2 regions of the Paenibacillus yonginensis genome follow, and region 1 is predicted to be linked to the other one. Evidence: riboswitches for the same ligand, from Rfam matches in the RefSeq annotation. Region 1 holds a riboswitch; the other holds the start of a gene.
What was found. Region 1 has a riboswitch for S-adenosylmethionine ahead of metA (homoserine O-acetyltransferase MetA). Riboswitches for the same ligand answer to the same signal wherever they lie in the genome.
Positions count from the first base shown of each region.

Region 1 (10,187 bases):
CCGATCTTGTGAGCGGTCTTCATGACGTCCATCCAGTCCGTCCAGGAACCCTTCAAGCGGCTGATCTTCCGCCGGGTCCGGTCGTCCAGAATTTCGGCTCCGCCGCCAGGGAGAGAGTCCAGCCCGGCTTCATGAATCTGACGGATCACTTCTTCCAGAGACAAGCCGTCAGATACGACCTTCATCTTCTGAATTTCCGCCGGAGAGAACGAGTGCATCGTAATATCCGGGAATCTTTTCTTAATATTGCGAAGCAGATCCGTATAATAGCTGAACGGCAGGTTCGGGTTGGTGCCGCCCTGCATCAGAATTTCCGTACCGCCTACGTCAATGGTTTCCTGTATCTTCTGAAAAATCGTTTCGTCCGACAGCACATATCCTTCCTCGGATCCCGGTCTGCGATAGAAGGCGCAGAAACGGCAGTACACGTCGCAAACGTTGGTATAGTTGACGTTACGACCGATAACAAATGTCGTAATCTTCTCAGGGTAACGTCTTTCCATCAAAATGTTGGCCGTATGGCCCATTTTCTCAATCTCGTTAGACTCAAACAAAGCGGTCGCTTCCTCAAGCGTTACACGTTCCCCGCGCAAAGCTTTATCCAGGATAAAATCAATAGCCACTTTGAAGCAGCCCCCTTCCATATCATAAACTTTCAAGCGTTCTGGATCGTCACTCGGGGCGTTCCTTTCTTTCATCCTAACATACTAGCCCAAAGAAAAGAAGCACCCGGGGAGCCGGATGCGGGAAAATTGTGAAAAAAGTCTCATTCAGTTCGCATATTTAAAAATTGACTTATTATTTTACGAATTTGGGAACAAGTTATTGTTCGAGCGCCTGTTCCAGATCGACAATCAGATCTTCGATATCTTCAAGTCCGACCGAGAAACGCAGCAGCCCGTCGGTAATGCCGCGCTCAAGCCGAACTTCAGGCGGCATCGAGGCATGGGACATCATGGCCGGATAAGAAAGAATGCTCTCCACCGCCCCAAGACTTACAGCGACAATAGGCAGCTTGACGGCGTTCAGCACCTGCTTGGCCCGTTCGCCGGAGCCTACGTCAAAGGAAATCACCGCTCCATAGCCGGTGGACTGGCGATTCTGAATGTCATGACCCGGATGATTATCGAGACCCGGATAATACACGGCGGCAATATCCTTGCGGCCGCTTAACCAAGCTGCCAGTCTGCGGGCGCTGAGCTCGCTGTGCGCCATCCGTGCGGACAACGTTTTCATCCCACGCATCAGCAGCCAGGAATCCTGAACGCCAAGCACGGTACCCAGCCCATTCTGCAGATACTTCAGCTGCCGTCCCAGCGTTTCATTAGCCGTTACAGCCAGACCGGCCAGCACATCGCTGTGCCCGCCGAGGAATTTGGTCGCGCTATGGAGCACGATATCCACGCCAAGCTCAATCGGGCGCTGGTAATACGGCGTCATAAAAGTGTTGTCCACCATGCTGATCAAGCCCTGTTCCCTGGACCAGGCTGCGAGAGCTGAGATATCCGTGACTTTGAGCGTCGGGTTGGACGGCGTTTCGATATAAATGCCTTTGGTGTTCGGGCGCAGCGCCGCTTTTACCGCTTCAACGTTTGTCATATCCACGAAAGTCGCTTCCAGCCCGAACCGGTTTAGAATACCCGTCAGCAGACGATAGGTTCCCCCGTAAACATCTTCGGTAACGATCAGGTGGTCGCCGGACGAGAACAGCATAAAGGTCGCGGAAATCGCTGCCATGCCGCTCGGAAAAGCGTACCCGTTTGTACCGCCTTCGAGAAGCGCGATGTAATCTTCGAGCGCCTGCCGGGTAGGATTGCCTGACCGGGTGTAATCATGCAGGGGAGGGTTAAAGACATCCGTATGATGAAATGTTGAGGCCTGATAAAGCGGAACGCTGGAAGCGCCTGTAGCGGCATCCACTTCGGAGCCGAAATGAAGCAGCCGTGTGTCAAAGCTCAGCTTCTTCTCCTGCTGTTTCCCTGTGACTTGTTTCCCCTCTTCATGACTCATGTTCAGCGTACTCCTTCCACTTCCGCGCGGGCCGCTTCAAGCGCCTGCGACAGATCGTCAATCAAATCGTCCGGATGCTCGATCCCTACGGAGAAACGCAGCAATCTCTCGTCGACGCCGACCGCTTCCCGGATTTCAAGCGGGATATCGGCATGGGTTTGCACCGCTGGATAAGTCAGCAGCGATTCTACGCCGCCGAGGCTTTCTGCGAAAGCAATCAGCTTCAAGTGGCGTAGAATCGGCTCTACATAACGGGCATCTGTCACTTTGAACGAGAAAATGCCTGTATTCCCGGAAGACTGTCGGTTCTGGGTTTCATACCCTGGATGTGCCGGAAGCCCAGGGTAATAGACCTCAGCGATTTGCGGATGCGTGCTCAGGAAAGTAGCGATCGCTGTGGCATTGCTTTGGTGCCGCTCCATCCGCAGCGCCAGCGTCTTCATGCCGCGCATGAGCTGGTAACTGTCATTTGGGCTTAGTACCGCACCGATCGAGTTGTGCAGGAAGGCGACTTCTTCAGACAGCTTTTGGCCTTTAGTGACAATCAATCCGGCCAGCACATCGTTATGTCCGCCCAAATATTTGGTGGCGCTGTGCACCACGATGTCTGCTCCCAGTTCGATTGGACGCTGGTAATACGGCGTCAGCAGCGTATTATCCACAATCGTCAGCAGTCCGTGCTGGCGGCCCCATGCGGAGACGGCGGCGATATCCGTTACCATCATCAGCGGGTTGGTAGGAGTCTCGATGAATACGGCTTTGGTCTCTGGACGGCGGGAGGATTCCAGCGCATCCAGGTCATTGGTATCCACGTAAGTTGCGGTTATGCCGTAGCGGGACAATATTTTCTCAAACAGCCGGTAAGTACCGCCATATAAATCCAGAGAGACGATCAGATGATCGCCGGAGCTGAACAGCATAAACAAGGTCTGCAGGGCGGCCATGCCTGAGCTGCAGGCAAAACCGGCATCGCCGGATTCCAGCTCGGCGGCCGCCTTTTCCAGAACAGCCCGGGTGGGATTTTTGGTACGGGTATAATCAAAGCCTGTGCTCTGGCCAAGCCGCGGATGACGGTAAGCCGTGGCCTGGTAGATCGGGTAGGTAACGGCACCGGTTACCGGCTCCTCCATGGAACCGATTTGGGCCAGTCTGCTTTCTATGCGAAGTTTCTCGCCTTTTTGGTTATCTGCCTTGTGATCTGCGTTATGTTCTGCCATGTCTGCTCTTCCTCCTAAATATGATATTCGTAACTGACCGCTGAATCGATATCGTAAGGCGTTTCCTGGTACACATAGTAATTCAGCCAATTGGCAAACAATAAGTTGGCATGGGCCCGCCAGGTGGATCTTGGCGTTTGGGCCGGATCGTCCTTCGGAAAATAATTGACCGGCAGCGCCACATCCAAACCTTTAGCCGCATCACGGTCATATTCCCACTTCAGGGACAATGGATCGTATTCCGGATGACCGGTGACAAAAATTTGTTTCCCGTCATAAGTCGAAGCAATGTAAACCCCGGCTTCGTCCGATTCGGCAAGAACATCCAGGCCGTCGACCTTCTCGATATCCGCTTTAAGCACTTCGGTGTGGCGGGAATGCGGAACGAGGAACTGTTCATCGAAGCCGCGCAGCAGCTTGGTATTCGGAACGTTGATGTGGTGGGCGAATACGCCAAAACATTTTTGCGAAAGCGAAACTTTAGGCACACCGAAATGATGGAACAATCCGGCTTGGGCAGCCCAGCAAATATGCATCGTGGAGGTCACATGCGTCTCCGTCCAGTCGAAGATCTCCTGGATTTCGCTCCAATAGGTCACGTCCTCGAATTCCAGTTGTTCTACCGGCGCTCCGGTAATGATCATGCCGTCGAAACGGAGATGGCGAATTTCGCTGAACGTCTTATAGAACTGCTTCAAATGCTCGGCTGAAGTGTTCTTCGAAGTATGCGAGCTTGGATGAAGCAAAGTAAATTCTACTTGAAGCGGCGTATTGGCTAGCAGTCTGAGCAGCTGCTCTTCCGTCGTTTCTTTGGTCGGCATCAGATTCAGAATGGCCACCCGCAGCGGACGGATGTCCTGATGATAAGCCTGGCTTTCATCCATAATGAAAATGTTTTCGTTCGCCAGCACTTCTTTGGCCGGCAAAGAGTCGGGAACCTTGATTGGCATAGATCTTCACTCCTCTGCAGTCTTTGAGCGGCAATCTTATGGTAGAAAGACGAACGCGTATAACAAAAATGACCTTCCTCGCAAAATCGAGAAAGGTCATATCATGTCATGGTGTATGCGCCTCTCTCATCTCTCAGAGACCTTAGAAAGCCCCGTACCATACGGGTTCCTAAAGTTCCGCAAGAATTAGCACCGTGCGATCGCTCGCCGGTTGCCGGGTTTCATCGGGCCAGTCCCTCCACCTACTCTTGATAAGATTTCGCCTTATTTAATTAGTTGTCGTGCTTCAGGTATTCGTTCATGAAAATGTAACATGACTATGCCCTTACTGTATAGCATCGGCCGCCTTTCGTCAAGCAAATAATAAGCCGTGAAGACTAATAAACACGGCACCTTTCGGCATTGTCCGCCATATGCTGACCTGTAGCACAAGCACTTATGATTTCGCTTGAAAATTTTCATAACCCGGCGTTATACTAGACAAGTGCTACAAGTCTGGATTGAAGAAGAGGTGAACCGGTAATGGAAGGCGACTCTAGTCCGCAGAGCAAATCCCCAAGGGCAACATACAACCGCACAGGATTCATTCGGCAGAATGCTCACGGAAGTAGGGGGTTCTTTCGTTTACCGGCATTTTATTCGTGCTGTTTAAAATAGCCGAATGCTGATGTCTCCTGTGTTGAACAACAAAGGAGTGAATCAGATGAAAATCCGTCATGTCAATGCCGGCGTCTTCACCACGGTCGAGAACCTGGAGGATACGCTGACTGCACCGGCCGAAGGCTTTTACTGGATTGATGCGGATACTGAAGATCTGGAGCTGCTTCAGCCTGTATTTGGACTGCATGATCTGGCAGTTGAGGACTGTCTCAGCGAAGAGGAGCAGCGGCCGAAGATTGAAATCTATGAAAGCCATTATTTTATTGTCGTAAACAGCATTCGTTTTGATGATGAGGAAATTTTCCTGCGTGCCCTGAATGTCTTTCTGGGCCGGCATTTCATTATTACGGTTACCAAACAAAAGCTAAATGAGCTGCGAGCCATTAAACCTATATTATGGGAGCAGGAGGTCAGCGAGCCGGACCGTTTCCTGTATCTGCTTATCGACCTTGTGGTGGATAACTATTTCCTGGTCGGCGACCGGATCGAGGACAAAATCGAGAAGCTGGAAGAAGACATTCTCGTTCACACGAAACGTTCCCATTTGAATGAAATTATCGGGCTGCGAAGCGAAATTCTGTGGCTGAAGAAAATGCTTGGGCCGCAGAAGGAAGTAATCAACGTCCTGAATAAAAAAGACCTGCGTCTGATCGACGATCAGCTGCAGAAATATTTTAGCGATATTTATGAAAATGCGGTCAAAATCTCTGAGAACTTTGATACGTTCCGAGAGCTGATGGGCAACTTGCGAGAAGCTTATCAGTCCAGTATCGCCAACCGGGCGAATGAAATCATGCGTGTATTTACAGCCATAACCACAATCTTTATACCGCTGACCCTCATTACGGGCATTTACGGAATGAACTTTGATAATATGCCGGAAGTGCATACGCAATATGGGTATTTCATTGTGCTCGGCATCATGCTCACTTTAGGCCTCGGCATGTTCTATCTGTTCCGGAAGAAAGATTGGATTTGAAAGCTTCAAACTGCCTATAGGATTAAGTCAAGGGCGAAGTCAGACCCCGGAATTCCGGCGGCGGGACTTCGCCTTTATCATTTCCTTGGAGAGGAGCAGGACCTTGTCCGTCCGCTTACGCGCTTTGCGGTTTGCCTGCCGCTTCTCCTTTGGCTGCTCTCCGGTAACGCAAGCGGATCAGCCGCAGCCATTCATAACGCCGTTCAAGCTCCCCATTCCCCGATTGAACCGTATCCGCGCCATATACCTTCTGCATGACCGGCTTCAGCAGCACATCGCCCAGCTCCAGATAAGCGTTCCAGATCGCCGTCTGTTCCTCCTGGGCCAGCCCGGTTAATTCCTGCTCCACCAGCGCTTCGGTATCATAACCCTCTTTCTCCAGCTGCTCGAGCTGTTCAATCGCTTCCCGCCTGGACAACCCGGCTGCCTCCTGAATCTGCTCGAGATTCCGCCCCTCCCGGATCGCTGCCAGCAGCTGTCTGCGGAGACTTGACCGTTCGATTTCCGCTTTAAACCGGGTTTCCTTCTGCTTGTACGTCCAGGAGCGGAAGAGCTCCTCATCCAGCTCCTGCTCGACCCAATCCAGCGGAAAATGCCAATCTCGCTCCACCTGGGCCGTGATCGCAAGCATCTCCTCTCCGTATTCGGCCGCCTTGACCTCTCCAACCCCCGGCAGCTGGGTCAGCTCCTCGAGCGACTTGGGCACAAAAGCGCTGATCAAACGCAGCAGCCGGTTGCTTGCGATCAAATAAGGCGCTTTGCCCGCGGCAGCCGCTTTCTGGCGCCGCCAAGCGGAAAGCCCGGCATACAGCTCCTCGTTCCCATTGAACTCGCTGTAGCAGTACAGCTTCTGGGTAGACATCCCCCTTGACCCTTCCTCTTCATGAAAAATCCCGCTGATCACCGGCCGGAATCCGTCGGCCAGCTTGACTGCCAGCTGATAGCGGTAATGGCTCAGCATCTCGGACCATGACTCTCCTTCGAACCAGATTTGGCCTTTAGTCCCGGCACTTCCTTCTTCGTCCCAGCCAATTCGCCATACACCGCCTTCTTCCCCAATCCAGACCTGAGCCAGATCGGCATGTCCCGCCCTTTCCTGCAGCCTTCTCTCCATACTGTTCAAAAATACGATGCGCATTCTTGGCACCTCCTTGTATTCAGCATACTTCTCTGGAACGTGTCTTCCTGAAAACACAAAAAAGCACCCCTCCTGCATGCAAGAGAGGTGCTTCCCCGATAGACGTATACTGTTGTTAACTATAATACCATAATCTGTATTCCAGTCAATAGGACGAAGCAGCCGTTTTCCGAAAGCGCTTTTTTCCGTTATAATAAACGACAAGAACGCATCTGAGGAGGACTTATTATCATGACATTGCCTGAACACGATCTTGATTTCCTGTCGGACAGCACCGAACAGACCTCTACCCGTTTCGTGACCTTTATCGGTCCTTCGCTGAAACGTTTTGATCTGGCCGTTACCACAACCAACCGCTTTTACGGCAAAAAGCTGGTCACCGATCTGCAAAATGGCAAAACAGCCATCCTCGGCTCCGACGACCTGGAACAGGAAGGTTATTTGGCTTCCATTTACGGACTCTCCGAGGAAGAAGGCGCCGAGCTCGAAAGCTTCCTGCATCAGGTACTCGGCGAACCTCATTTTACAGACTGATTCGCCCGTCTCTGGTCTCTGCTTTATTTCAAAACCTGGCTGCCGAACACAAGCGTGTTGCTGAGCAGCCGCCCCGCAGGGGTCAGCATTTTACCGCCCCCGTATAACCCCGAGGAAGCGCCTCCGTCCAGATTCATCGCTTGTTTGGCTCCAAGCGCCTTCATGATCGAAGCCCACTGGGACATCGTTGCTCCGTTGACCGTTGCAAGCAGGAGGGAACCATCCGGCAGAATCGCAATGCCGCTGCGCGCTGCCGAAGCCGTCAGAATCTTCTGATCGTTAAAACCTTCCGCTTTCGCGTTCAGAGTCACCTTGCCATCGGTAACAAGTCTCGGACCTGCGCCAACCGCCGTCTGTACCCCCGACCAATCCAGCTGCTTGCCGGCCTGGTTCGTGTAAGTCACGCTCCACTGGACACTGCTGCCGATCTCAAACCGATCTGCCATTCCCTTCTCCTTGCCGCTGAACACCAGGACAAATCCTTGCTTCGGAATAGCTGCATCAGCATTAACACCCTTATGCGTCACCACCCCGCCGTCCACCGTCACGGCAATGCCGCCGCTGAAGCCCACTTTGGAGCCTCGGTCCGGCGTAAACAAAATGCTGTTGTTCGCGCCAGCATCAGGCGTACGGTTAACGAAAGTGGCGTACCAGCTGCGCGGCTTGCCATCCGCTCCGGTCACTTTACCGGTCAAGGAAGGCCGCAGCGTATCCATAACCGCCGTACCGTCCTTCCGGAAACCGATGGTCGTGCCATAACGGCCGATGTGGGCGATCTGGCCTTTGACAATCAGCGTGCCGTAGGGATCGGCCGGACCGCCATAAGAATTAAAGAAAGCGCCGTTTATTGCGGCTTCCGCCTTGTAGGACTTAATCATCGAAGCAAAAGCTTCTGTTTGGCCGACCTGATGTTTGGCCAGCCCCACCGTTACAGGTGTGCCTTTTGGAATCCGCACGGTACGGACCGTAAAGTTTTTGCCGGACACCTTGACCGTCTTGACCGCAGCCTGAATCGAACCGGCCGCCGCCGCCGGGCGCAGTCCGGGGGCGGTCGGAAGGAGCAGCAGCAGGGCCGATGCCAGCAGCAGGCCTCGCCGCACCTTTTTCCCAAGCCCGCCGCTTAAGGACAAACTCATAACGCCTCAACCCCCATCCAGGAACAGACGCTCTTCATCTCCAGCTCTTCAAATTTGGCTACGACCGCCGGATGGTTCAGCTCCCAGCGGCAGGCGTTCAAATCGCACTCCAGCTCTATGTCGCAGCGGATCGAAGCCAAGTCCCGGGACAGATGCAGCATCTCCAGATCGGTTTCGATTTTGGCTCGAATACCTTTGGACAGCTTGTCGAGATTGGCGAGAATGCCCTCTACGTTTTCATATTCCTGGACCAGCTTTAACGCCGTTTTCTCCCCGATGCCGCGAACCCCCGGATAATTGTCGCTAGGATCACCCATCAGCCCTTTGACATCAATGATTTGGGCGGGTGTCAGCTGCCGTTCCTCCAGCAGCGTTTGCGGCGTATAGACAAAATAATTGCCGTGCCCTTTCTTCATAATGGCAATGCTTGTCCGCTCGTTCACCAGCTGCAGCATATCATGGTCACCGGTCAGCACAATTACATTCATCTCCCTGCTGAACTGGGCGGCCAGGGTGCCGATGCAATCGTCCGCTTCATAGCCCTGGGAGCTGATATTCGGAACGCCCAGACTATCCATTACCTCACGGATCACGCTAAACTGCGGGACCAATTCGTCCGGCGCCTCCGAACGGTTCCCTTTATAGGCCGGGTACTGCTCGGTCCGGAAAGTTTTGCTGCCCAGGTCCCAGCAGCAGGCCACATGCGTAGGCCCAAATTTCTCGACGGCGTCCCAGAAATAACGCATGAAGCCATAAATGGCATTCGTCGGCAGCCCCGCCTTCGTACGGCGGATGTAGCCGGTAACGGCAGAGGCATAATAAGCCCGGAACATCAGAGCCATGCCATCGACCAGCAATAGTGTTTCTTCCTTGCTTTCGTTCAACTCTCTCTCCCCTTAATGTTTGATTCTCAGGCAAACCATTCTGAATCTATTTATTTTACTATATTCTTCAGCTCCATACGGAGGCAAATTCATCCTCTTTAAAACCTAACGTCACCCGCTGGCCGTCCGTAACGATCGGACGTTTGATCAGCATCCCGTTCGAAGCCAGCAGCGCCAGCTGTTCCTCGCGCGAAAGGGAAGGCAGCTTGTCCTTCAACCCCAGGCCGCGGTATACCTCGCCGCTTGTGTTAAAGAACTTCTTCAGCTCCAGGCCGCTCAGCTCGGCCAGCCGTCCTAATTCGTCCGCAGTCGGCGGGGCTTCGACAATGTGGTGAAGCTCCAGCTCATGTCCGCTGGCCTGCAGCCACTTTACTGCATTGCGGCAGGTGCTGCATTTAGGATATTGGTAAACCGTCAATTTGCTCATAATAGGAATCCTCCGGTCTATTAAAAATAGTTTATATACGCTGGCACTAACTAAAGCCGATTGGCCGCCATTTCCCTGCGCAGCTCGGCCATATCCGCCGGCAGCGGCGCCTCGAATACCACCTCTTCTTTGGAAAGAGGGTGGACAAAACCCAGCTGCGCGGCATGCAGCGCCTGCCGGCCAATAGCCGCGTTCAGCCGCACGGCTGCTTCGGGATCGGGCGCCGGGAGATCCAGCGCCTCGTAGCTGTAC
Region 1 is NZ_CP014167.1:637,028-647,214, reverse strand. It holds gene mqnC (cyclic dehypoxanthinyl futalosine synthase) at 1-623, opposite strand, end outside; gene AWM70_RS02885 (trans-sulfuration enzyme family protein) at 823-2,010, opposite strand; gene AWM70_RS02880 (aminotransferase class I/II-fold pyridoxal phosphate-dependent enzyme) at 2,013-3,227, opposite strand; gene metA (homoserine O-acetyltransferase MetA) at 3,242-4,177, opposite strand; SAM riboswitch class I at 4,301-4,435, opposite strand; gene corA (magnesium/cobalt transporter CorA) at 4,881-5,816, shown strand; gene AWM70_RS02865 (HRDC domain-containing protein) at 5,932-6,954, opposite strand; gene AWM70_RS02860 (DUF3055 domain-containing protein) at 7,186-7,488, shown strand; gene AWM70_RS02855 (phosphodiester glycosidase family protein) at 7,512-8,624, opposite strand; gene AWM70_RS02850 (5'-3' exonuclease) at 8,621-9,508, opposite strand; gene AWM70_RS02845 (arsenate reductase family protein) at 9,576-9,935, opposite strand; gene AWM70_RS02840 (RluA family pseudouridine synthase) at 9,986-10,187, opposite strand, start outside.

Region 2 (10,187 bases), 2.5 Mb from region 1:
GGTGTCCATTGCTGCGTAATATTGGTATCCTGCATCATCCAGAATGTGAAGGAAGAACCGTATTGCTTATCAAATGCAGCGCGGTCTTTGTTCATCAGATCAAACACTTCCGGCTTGAATTGGTCCTTGCCGTCAATTGTATCATAGCTGACGCCTTTTTCGCCAAGATAAAGGTCTTTCTGGCCTTCTTCACTCATCAGGTAAGTCAGGAACTTGATCGCCCGGGCTTTGTCCTTAACATCCTTGGAGATCAGGGTTACGGTCCATCCGGAGATTGACGGGCCGTTCAGTGTCGGCGGGTCCAGCTTTGTATTGGCTGGTCCGTCTACAGCGATATAAATTTTGTTAGGATCCTGCTGATACAAAGTGCCCTCTTGCGTTGCAAAGTCTGTACGCTGGTACAGCATGGCGAAGTAACGGCCTTGGGCGATTTTCTCTTCCATCTGCGGACGTTTGTCGATGAAGATATCCTTCGCCAGCAATCCCTCCTGGTTCGCTTGACGCAGGGTCTTCAGCCAGCGGATATATTCCGGATCCGTTTCGCGGTTGTACAGCTTGCCGTCTTTCTCTCTTGGAATAGCCAGGAAATTCTGAATGTAGCCTTCCAGAGAGTCGTTGCCGGAATCCGTGAATTCATGCAGACCGAGCGGAATGAGCGGTTGACCATCGACCTGAGGGAACATTTCCTGCGCTTTCTTCAGCGCTGCAAGGAAACCTTCAGGCGTCCGCATGTCCGGGCTGCCGATCGCTTCATAGATATCCTTACGGACTACAAAGGTCTGGTTGGATACATAAGTATCGCCGTATTTCTCATAGTCTTTAGGAGACGAAGAAGAGTTCGGATAGCCATAAACATTGCCATCAGCCTGTGTATACCAGCCCAGCTTATCCGGGTCAGCCACTTTGAAGAAATAAGGATCGTATTCCTCTGCCAATTTGTTCAGCGGCTCAACAAGCCCGCCTTCGATCATCTTCTTCACGCCGTCTTCATACCAGCCGAGAGTGATGAAGTCAGGCAGCTTGCCGGAAGCGATCAGCGTGTTCAGCTTCTCGTTCTCATTGCCGGCAGGGACGATAAAGTTAATGTCCACGCCAGTCTTTTTGGTCACATATTGTGACGTCGGGTCAACACCCCATTTATTCGGGAACCAGGAGAAGTTCAGATACCAGTCAAACTTGATGGGGGAGGTATCGGACTTCCAGCCCGGTTCATCCGCCGAAACTGTCGTTGCTGAACTGGACGGCGCCGTTGATTCCTTATTGGCGTTGTTAGCGCTTTCTGTTTTGGATGCATTGTTGCTGCTGTTCCCGCATGCAGACAAAGACAGAGACAATGCCATGATGGATGCCATCATCAGCATCGTCATTTTTTTGGACTTGATTTTCATGCCCATGCTTTTACCCCTTTTCTAAAGTATTATAATGATCATGCTATAAAGGCAACTCCAGAGCCGCCGGCAAGCGGCCCAGAGGAGCTACTGCGAGTGATGAGGACTCTGTTTCAGCCCTTGATGGAACCAATCATCATTCCTTTGACGAAATATCGCTGCAGGAACGGGTAAGCAAATACAATCGGAAGCGTAGTGACAACCATTGTAGCCAGTTTGACCGACTGCGAGGTTACCGATTTGGTCACGGCATTTCCTTGCAGGGCAGTCGTCATAATATTGGAGCTGGACTGCGCCACGACCCGGTACAGGAAGGTCTGAATGGGCTGCAGGGACTCATTATTGATATAGATAATCCCGGTGAAATAATCATTCCATTGGTACACGCCGTGAAACAGAGCTATTGTGGCAAGAACCGGCATGGAGACCGGGAGCACTATTTTTAGAAAAATCGTCCAGTCGTTAGCCCCATCAATCCGGCCCGCTTCTTCAAGACCGTCGGGAATATCCCGGAAGAAGGTCATAAAAATGATAAGGTCAAAGAAGCTGAACAAGACGGGAATAATATAAACCAGGAAGTTATCAAGCAAATGCAGATCGCGGATCAGCAGATAGGTCGGAATCAGCCCCCCGGAGAAAATCATCGTGATCGTCCCGAGCAGAATATAAAGCTTTCCTCCAATCAAATCCCTGCGCGAGAAGGCGTAGGCTACCATCGCCGTGAAAAACACGTGGGCAAAGACCCCAACCAGGGTTTTGGCAACCGTCAGCCACATGGCGGTCAAGATTCCGGCATTATTGAATACAGCCTTATAGTTCTCAATACTGAATATCCTCGGCCACCAGTAGATGCCTCCCAGCATGGCGTCTTTCCCGTCGTTAAAAGAATTGATCAGCACATACCAGATCGGATACAAGGTAGCGAAACAAATCAGCACCATCAAGATATTGTTTAAAAGGTCGAAGACGAATTCGCCTTTTGTTCTGCGGCTTGTTAAAAACATGAGCAGGTCCTCCTTAGCCTAAAACAACGAAGTGTCGTTGAGTTTTTTGGATACTTGGTTCGCAATCAGCAGCAGCACGAGGGCAATAACGGATTTGAACAATCCGATAGCCGCCGAATACGAGAATCGGCTTTGGGAAATCCCCATGTTGTAAACATAATAATCGATTACGTTACTGGCACTGTCATTCAATGAGTTATGCAGCACCAATATCTGGTCGAAGTTGGAGTTCATCACACCGCTTACAGCCAGAATAAACAGGATGCTGATCGTCGGCTTGAGAGCCGGAAGCGTTACATACCACATCTTCTGGAACCGACCAGCGCCGTCAATCGTGGCGGCTTCATACATTTCAGGGGAGATGCTGGTGATAGCAGCCAGATAAATGATAGCCGACCAGCCCAGCTCCTTCCATACATCCGAAGTGATGACAATGGTCCAGAAATAATTAGGCTCTGCCAGAAAGGAAATCGGCTGATCAATCAAGTGCAGCGCCATAAAAACATCATTGATAAATCCTGTATCAGCGAGCCAGGTAGCCAGAATTCCGCCAAGCACAACCCAGGACAGGAAATGCGGCAGGTAGGAAATCGTCTGAATCGCTTTCTTGAACCGCAGCGAACGCACCTCGTTCAGGAACAGGGCAAAAATGATCGGCAGCGGGAACGTCAGCAGCTTAAGCAGGCTGATCCCTAAGGTGTTCTTCATAACATAAGAGAAATTATCATCCGTTAAAAATTCCTTAAAATGCTCGAGTCCTACCCAAGGAGCGCTCGAGATCGTGCCTATAATGTCATAATCCTTAAAAGCAATGATGACCCCATACATCGGAATGTAGTTGAAAATAATCATCCATGCTATGCCGAGAAGCGCCATTACTTGAAGATATCTCTGTGAAATAAGTTTCTTCAGCCATTTTCGCCTCATGTTCGGCGGTGTTTCGGTTTGTATTACGGCTGCGGGCTGTGCAGACTGTTGTACATCCATCCCTATGACCTCCAAGCTGTCTCAATTCTAATTTGAAAGCGGTTCCAATTGATGTTTCTATTGTACCTGGAATTAATTAATGGAATAAGGCATCAAATTTCGTGTTGGGGGGTTCATTTTTCGGGTGGACCTCTTCAGCAGCAAAAAAAAAGCAGCCTGCTCCCCATCGGAGCAGACTGCCTGGTTGCTTTTCTGCCGAGCCGGCAGAAGCAACCTGCATGGTTTGGCAAGCAGCAGCTTAAAACGCCGGTACAACCGCACCTTGGTATTTATCTTCGATAAACTTCTTCACATCGTCGGAAGTGAGCGCTTGAGCCAGCTTCTGGATCGCGTCGGAGTCTTTGTTGTCCGGACGGGCTACCAGCAGGTTGGTGTAAGGAGAATCTTTGTCTTCAATAAACAAAGCGTCTTTGGTTGGAACAAGACCTGCTTCCAGTGCATAGTTCGTGTTGATCAGGGACAGATCCACTTCATCCAGCGTACGAGGCAGCATAGCAGCGTCCATCTCTTTGAATTTCAAATTTTTAGGGTTTGAGACAATGTCTTTTTTGGTTGCTTCAATCCCGGCGTCATCCTTAAGCGTGATCAAACCGTTTTTGGCCAGCAGTAGCAGAGCGCGTCCGCCGTTGGTAGCATCGTTCGGAATCGCTACGGTTGCGCCGTCAGGGATTTCATCTACCGTTTTATATTTGTGGGAATAAGCGCCAAACGGCTCCACATGAACACCTACAACGCCGACCAGATCGGTGCCGAGCTGTTTGTTCTGGTCATCCAGGTAAGGCTGGTGCTGGAAGTAGTTGGCGTCCAGCGTTTTGTCGGCCAGCTCTTTGTTTGGCAGCACATAGTCCGTAAATTCCTTGATCTCAAGGTCAATGCCTTCAGCCGCCAAAGCTGGTTTGATATGCTCCAGAATTTCGGCATGCGGTACGGCAGTTGCGCCTACAACCAGCTTCACAGGCTCAGCAGAAGCTGCCGTAGAATTTTGGGGAGCAGCCGATTCGTCCGAACCGGAAGAAGCATTGTTGGTGTTGTTGCTGCCGCAGGCGGCAAGGACGGCCACCATTACCAGCGTAAGTAAAGCCAAAGTCATTTTTCTCATCTGAATACCCTCCATTTGAATCCTAAATTTTGAATAAGGATGATTGCTCTGTATCTATGTTTGGTTCCTTAATTCCTTATGGATCTTATTTCCTTATTTCCTTGTAAAATGACGTACCAGCCGGTCACCGGCCATCTGCAGAATTTGCACAAGCACGATCATAAACAGCACGGCAATGATCATGACTTCCTTCTCATACCGGTAATAACCGAAGCGGATTGCCAGGTCGCCCAGGCCGCCTCCGCCCACCATACCCGACATCGCGGTGTAGGACACCAGCGTGACCGCCGTGATCGTAGTCCCGGCAATCAGCCCCGGAAGCGACTCCGGCAGCAGCACCCGCCGCACGACCTGCCCGGTAGAGGCGCCCATCGCATAAGCGGCTTCAATGACGCCGCGGTCCACCTCGCGCAGGCTGGTCTCTACCAGTCTGGCGAAAAAAGGCGCGGCGCCGATCACCAGTGGCGGAATCGTTCCCGTTACGCCAAGCGTCGTTCCTACGATCAGCTTTGTTAAGGGCAGCAAGGAGATCAGCAGAATGACGAACGGAACGGATCTTAAAATATTGACGATAAAGGAAATTACGGTGTATATCGAGTTGATTACCCGGTTATTCGAACGTGCCGTCATATACAGAAGGATGCCGAGCGGCAGGCCAATCACGATCGTGAAAAGGAGCGAATAGCCCATCATCGCAAGTGTATCGTAAGAAGCCTGCTTCATTTCATCCCAGTCGATTTGCGAAAAGTCCAATCCCCACATCGTTAACCCAGCACCTCCACATCAAAATCCCGCTCCCGCAGCTTGGCGACCGCCAGCTCTACAGCTTCTTTGGCTCCTGTAAAGCTCACCGTCAGCTGGCTGTACGGGACCTCCTTAATCGTGGAAACCGTGCCCTGCAGGATGGCAAAATGAACGCCGGTGCTGAGCACTACCTCGGATAAAGCGGTGCCGTAGGTGTTCTCGCCCAGGCAGGTAATCCGGAAGACAGCTCCGCCTGTATACGGGAGTGCGGCTGTCTCGGCCGCCTGCCGACCGGATGAAGCCGCAGCCCCGGCTATCCGCACTTCAGGCGCATCTCCGCCGGCTACATCCCGGCTGATAAACTCCTTGGTGACCTCATGTTTCGGCTTCAGGAATACCTCGGCCACCGGTCCCTGCTCCACGATCCCGCCTTCATGAATGACGGCTACCCGGTCACAGATGCTTTGAATGACATGCATTTCATGCGTGATCAGCAGGATCGTCAGCCCCAGCTTGCGGTTAATATCAAGCAGCAGCTTCAAGATCGAATCCGTTGTCTGCGGATCGAGCGCCGAAGTGGCCTCGTCGCACAGCAGCACGTCCGGATCGCTTGCCAGCGCCCGGGCGATGCCGACCCTTTGCTTCTGACCGCCCGACAGCTGGGAAGGGTATTTGCCGCTGTGCGCCTCAAGGCCGACCAGACTCAGCAGCTCCTCCACCTTGCTTTTCAATTTCGTCCGGTCTGTGCCCGCCAGACGAAGCGGGAACGCAATGTTGTCATACACGGTAGCCGAAGACAGCAGGTTAAAGTGCTGAAAAATCATGCCGATGCGGCGGCGTTCCAGCTGCAGCTCTCTTTTTCCCAGTGACGTAAGGTTGCGCCCCCCGACCCAGACTTCGCCGCCCGTAGGACGCTCCAGCAGATTGATGCAGCGGATCAGCGTGCTTTTGCCTGCGCCGGAATGGCCGATCACGCCGAAAATTTCGCCTTTGTCCACGGTCAGGTTCAAGCCGGACAACGCGGTGGTCGCTCTGGACTTGGAGCCGTAAACCTTGGTCAGATTTTTTAATTCGATCATGTATTCCCCGAACCCCCTTTCCTTCTAAATGCCAGACCCATTAAACTTATCATTTTTATCGGGATATCAAACGAATCTGAGCCCGTTGCCTGCCTAAACCCTTGTTCACAAGGCAGCAGAAGCCCCGGGACCCTCTATGAAATCTATCATCAAAAAGAGCCCCAAGCAGATGCTCAGGGCTCTCTAAATCTTCAGAGATCAGACCTTCTCATCTGCCAGAATGCCGACGCACTCTGAGGAATTAGCACCATGACATCCAAATGCGTGATTTGAATCGGTTGCTGGGCTTCATCGGGCCTTTCCCTCCGCCTCTCTTGATAAGAAATATTTAATTGGGTTCACTTGTTACGAGTTGATGATAGAATTTAGTATAGTAAGTCTCACATCTTTTGTCAAAGAAAATTTTCAGCCTGTTTCTGGAAGCCAGCTTCCACTCGCTTTCAAACTTAGCTTTTCGCCCGCTTTTCCTCGAACAGCCGGTTGATATACGAAAAAACCGCGATCAGCGATTTGCACGCCATTTCATAACCCAGCCAAAGATCCTTCATATACCGGTCCAGGTCCTCCAGCTCGATTTTGCCATGCAGCGTCTGATGTCTCTGCCACAAATCGTCCTGCATCTCCATGTTCATGAAATGAATCTCCGTATTTCTCCGCTTCCGCAGCACGGATATCGGCTCTTTATACGCCTCTCTGATCTCGTCCAGCTCTTGCCCCAAATCGGTATGCACCTTCAAATATGGGAACTGCCGAAGCACGGTAAAATAGGAATAATGCGGTTTTACCTTCTCCGTATGCAGCTCAAAGAAATCATCCAGCACGCAGCCGAGCTTATCCAGCAGGGAGAATAAACGGATAAAGCCGTCCTTGTAAAAATAAACGTATCTGGCGTAATCGCTTTTCTCCACCGGATCCATGTCGTCGATGAAATCGGTCTTCACTTTATTCCGGAAGAAACCGGCTGCAAAGGCGCTTTGCTCCAGCTCATCGATGGAGGAAATCAGTCCCCTGACCCAAATTTCCATCTTCCGGTAATCGTGGGTGGGGTCTTGACTGCGCTTGATTTCACCCTCCACCCGTTGAACGGTTTTGACCATGGCATCAACCGCTTCCGCAATCAGACCTTCATTCTCGCGCGGAGGTTCTCCGAGTAAAGTACGCAGCATATTTATCCCTCCTCTGGATGATCGGATCGTATCGCTAAAGAATGGAATCTGGCCCGATTGAAGCGGGTCCCTAACTTATTACCCCGGAAAATACGTTTTCCAACGCTCGTCCACCAGCTTGACAATGTCCTCGCGCGGATTCAGCTCATCGGGATATCCCGGCTTCATGCGGGCATCAATGACCAGCGGCAGGCTGTAAGCCAGATGATGCTGGCGCACCTCGGCCTGCGAATAGATGTCCGTGGCCGGATTAAAACGTGTAAATACGGTCCACAGGAACTTATTGGTGCTGGAAGCAACCGTCTTCGCATCATCCACCAGCACGACCAGCGGCCACAGGGTTCCCCGTTCATGCAGACGGCCAAGCACCCTGGCGGCCAACTCTGGTTCCTGTTCATAGGATGCCCCGGAAACGACCAGACAACCCTTATGGTAAGGTGCAATATGGTCGATTTCCGCAATGTCCCCTTCGTTGTAATCTGCTGGCAGATCGCGCAGCTGATCGCCGACGCCGATCAGGATCGCTTTGCTGCCGTGATTCAGCCTCTTGCCGGTGTAGTCCAGCGTGTCATGGGACGTATTGTTGAAAATAAACAGGTCGGTCGCCGGATTAAACCGCTCCAGCACCGTTTCCAACAGCTTGCGGAAATCAGCCAGATCCAAATGCACGTCCGTCAGCATCAGGAATTTGGTCAAAGACAGCTGGCCTTGGCCCATAATGGAGAAACCGGCCACCAGCGCTTCCCGGGAATAACGCTCTTTGACGATCGCCGAAGCCAACGAATGGTGTCCCGTTTCGCCATACGTCCATACGGTATGCACAGAAGGCATGACCAGCGGGAAAGCCGGCGACAGCAGCTTCTGGAGGAAGTCGCCCAGGTAATAATCCTCCTGGCGCGGTTTGCCGACAATCGTAGCCGGATAGATGGCATCCTTGCGGTGCCACATATGTTTAACGTTCAGCACAGGGAAATCATGCTGCAGCGAATAATAGCCGTAATGGTCGCCAAACGGTCCTTCCGGACGGCGTTCATGCGGCGGCACGGAGCCGTGGATGGCAAATTCGACTTCGGCCGGAATACGGTGTCCGCCCAGCGGATTCTCTGTCATAGGCAGACGTTCGCCCATTACAAACGAAGTCATCAGCAGCTCCGGCAGATGCTCCGGCAGCGGCGCGATCGCCGAAGCGATCAGGGCTGGCGGACCTCCGATCAGAATCGTCACCGGGAGGGCCTGGTTCAGCTTCTCCGCCTCATGATAATGGAAACCGCCGCCTTTATGAATCTGCCAATGAATGCCGGTGGTTTGATCATCATACAGCTGGATGCGATACATCCCCAGGTTATGATCGCCGGCTTTGAGCGGATTCTCTGTGTAAACGAGCGGCAGCGTAATAAACGGTCCGCCATCCTCCTGCCAGCTGGTTACTTTGGGTAATACGGCCAGCGGATTCTCCGTCCGGCAGACCTGAAGAATCGGAGCTTCGGCTTTCGATACCGTCTTCGGAACCGTCCCCCAGCCCATCTTGATAGCGTCCCAAATTAATCCGCGTTCATTCCAGACCGCCTTTGGCGTAGGCGGCATCAGCTTGTCCAGCGCCCCAACCAGGCGGTTTGCCAGCTGCTCCGGCTTAGGTCCAAAAGCCATGTCCACCCGCTTCTCTGTTCCAAACAAATTGGTAGCTACCGGGAACGGCGTTCCTTTCACGTTCGTGAACAGCAGCGCAGGGCCTCCTTCCTCAATGACTCTGCGGTGAACTTCAGCCAGCTCCAAATAAGGATCCACCGGCGCCTCAATAATGGCCAGATCGTTTTCCTTGCGGAGCGCCTCAATCCACTGGCGTAAATTTCGATAACTCAAACCATTCCCCTCCCAAGAGATGCTGTCTATATCAATTATGCGAGCTTCCAATTATCGGGATTTGCCAGCTAAAATCCGTTAATCAAATCACTTCCAACTATATCATATTTCCGCACGGAATCCTGCATCTATCCTTGCCGTCATCCCTGAAAAACAAAAAGACCCGGCGGCGGCAAAACGCCCGGCGGGTCTTCAGGTACCAATCAGCTTCCAAACCGGACCGGACCTGCCCTTTCCCAGATCAGGCCGGATCATTGGCCGTTTATTCACTTGCTGTTTCGGCTGAGCAGCGATGTGCGGACAGCCATGTAACACAGCAGGCCAAACAGAACCTCAATGATGAGGATATGAGAGATTGACGTAAACAGATACCAGTTGTAATCATTCACCGTATAAGTGACCGCAATCCCGGCAAAAATTTGCAGAACGATCAAAATAATGGAGGCAAGTCCCAGCCCGCGGACCTCACGGTTGCCCGACTTGTTCCGGTAAGCAAAATGGGCCAGAACCGCGATGACGACAAACAGCAGAAACGCCGCTGCGCGGTGCATGAACTGAATGCCTTCCCCGCCGGCGAGCGGCGGAACCAGCTTGCCGTTGCAGAGCGGGAAACCATAACACGCTCCGGCAGAGTCGGTATGGGTTACGTAGGCTCCGGTGTAAACCACCAGATAGGTATAAATCGCTGTAAAAATGCTCAAATTGCGCAGTCCTTTGGCTACTTTGCGCGGAGGTTCCGCAGGAACCATCCCTTCCTGCTTGTCCTGCTCCCGGATGCCCAGCGACAGCATCACGGAGCTTGCGAACGAGATCAGGGCGAAACCGAGATGAAGCGCCATAATCGGTGCGGATTGCGTAAA
Region 2 is NZ_CP014167.1:3,170,597-3,180,783, forward strand. It holds gene AWM70_RS14360 (extracellular solute-binding protein) at 1-1,394, opposite strand, end outside; gene AWM70_RS14365 (carbohydrate ABC transporter permease) at 1,502-2,392, opposite strand; gene AWM70_RS14370 (ABC transporter permease) at 2,411-3,379, opposite strand; gene AWM70_RS14375 (MetQ/NlpA family ABC transporter substrate-binding protein) at 3,618-4,478, opposite strand; gene AWM70_RS14380 (methionine ABC transporter permease) at 4,572-5,240, opposite strand; gene AWM70_RS14385 (methionine ABC transporter ATP-binding protein) at 5,243-6,301, opposite strand; SAM riboswitch class I at 6,507-6,625, opposite strand; gene AWM70_RS14390 (Cthe_2314 family HEPN domain-containing protein) at 6,748-7,467, opposite strand; gene AWM70_RS14395 (UbiD family decarboxylase) at 7,546-9,327, opposite strand; gene AWM70_RS14400 (COX15/CtaA family protein) at 9,594-10,187, opposite strand, start outside.
Region 2: it holds a riboswitch for S-adenosylmethionine, as region 1 does, so the genes downstream of both, AWM70_RS14385 (methionine ABC transporter ATP-binding protein) here and metA (homoserine O-acetyltransferase MetA) in region 1, are expected to answer to the same signal.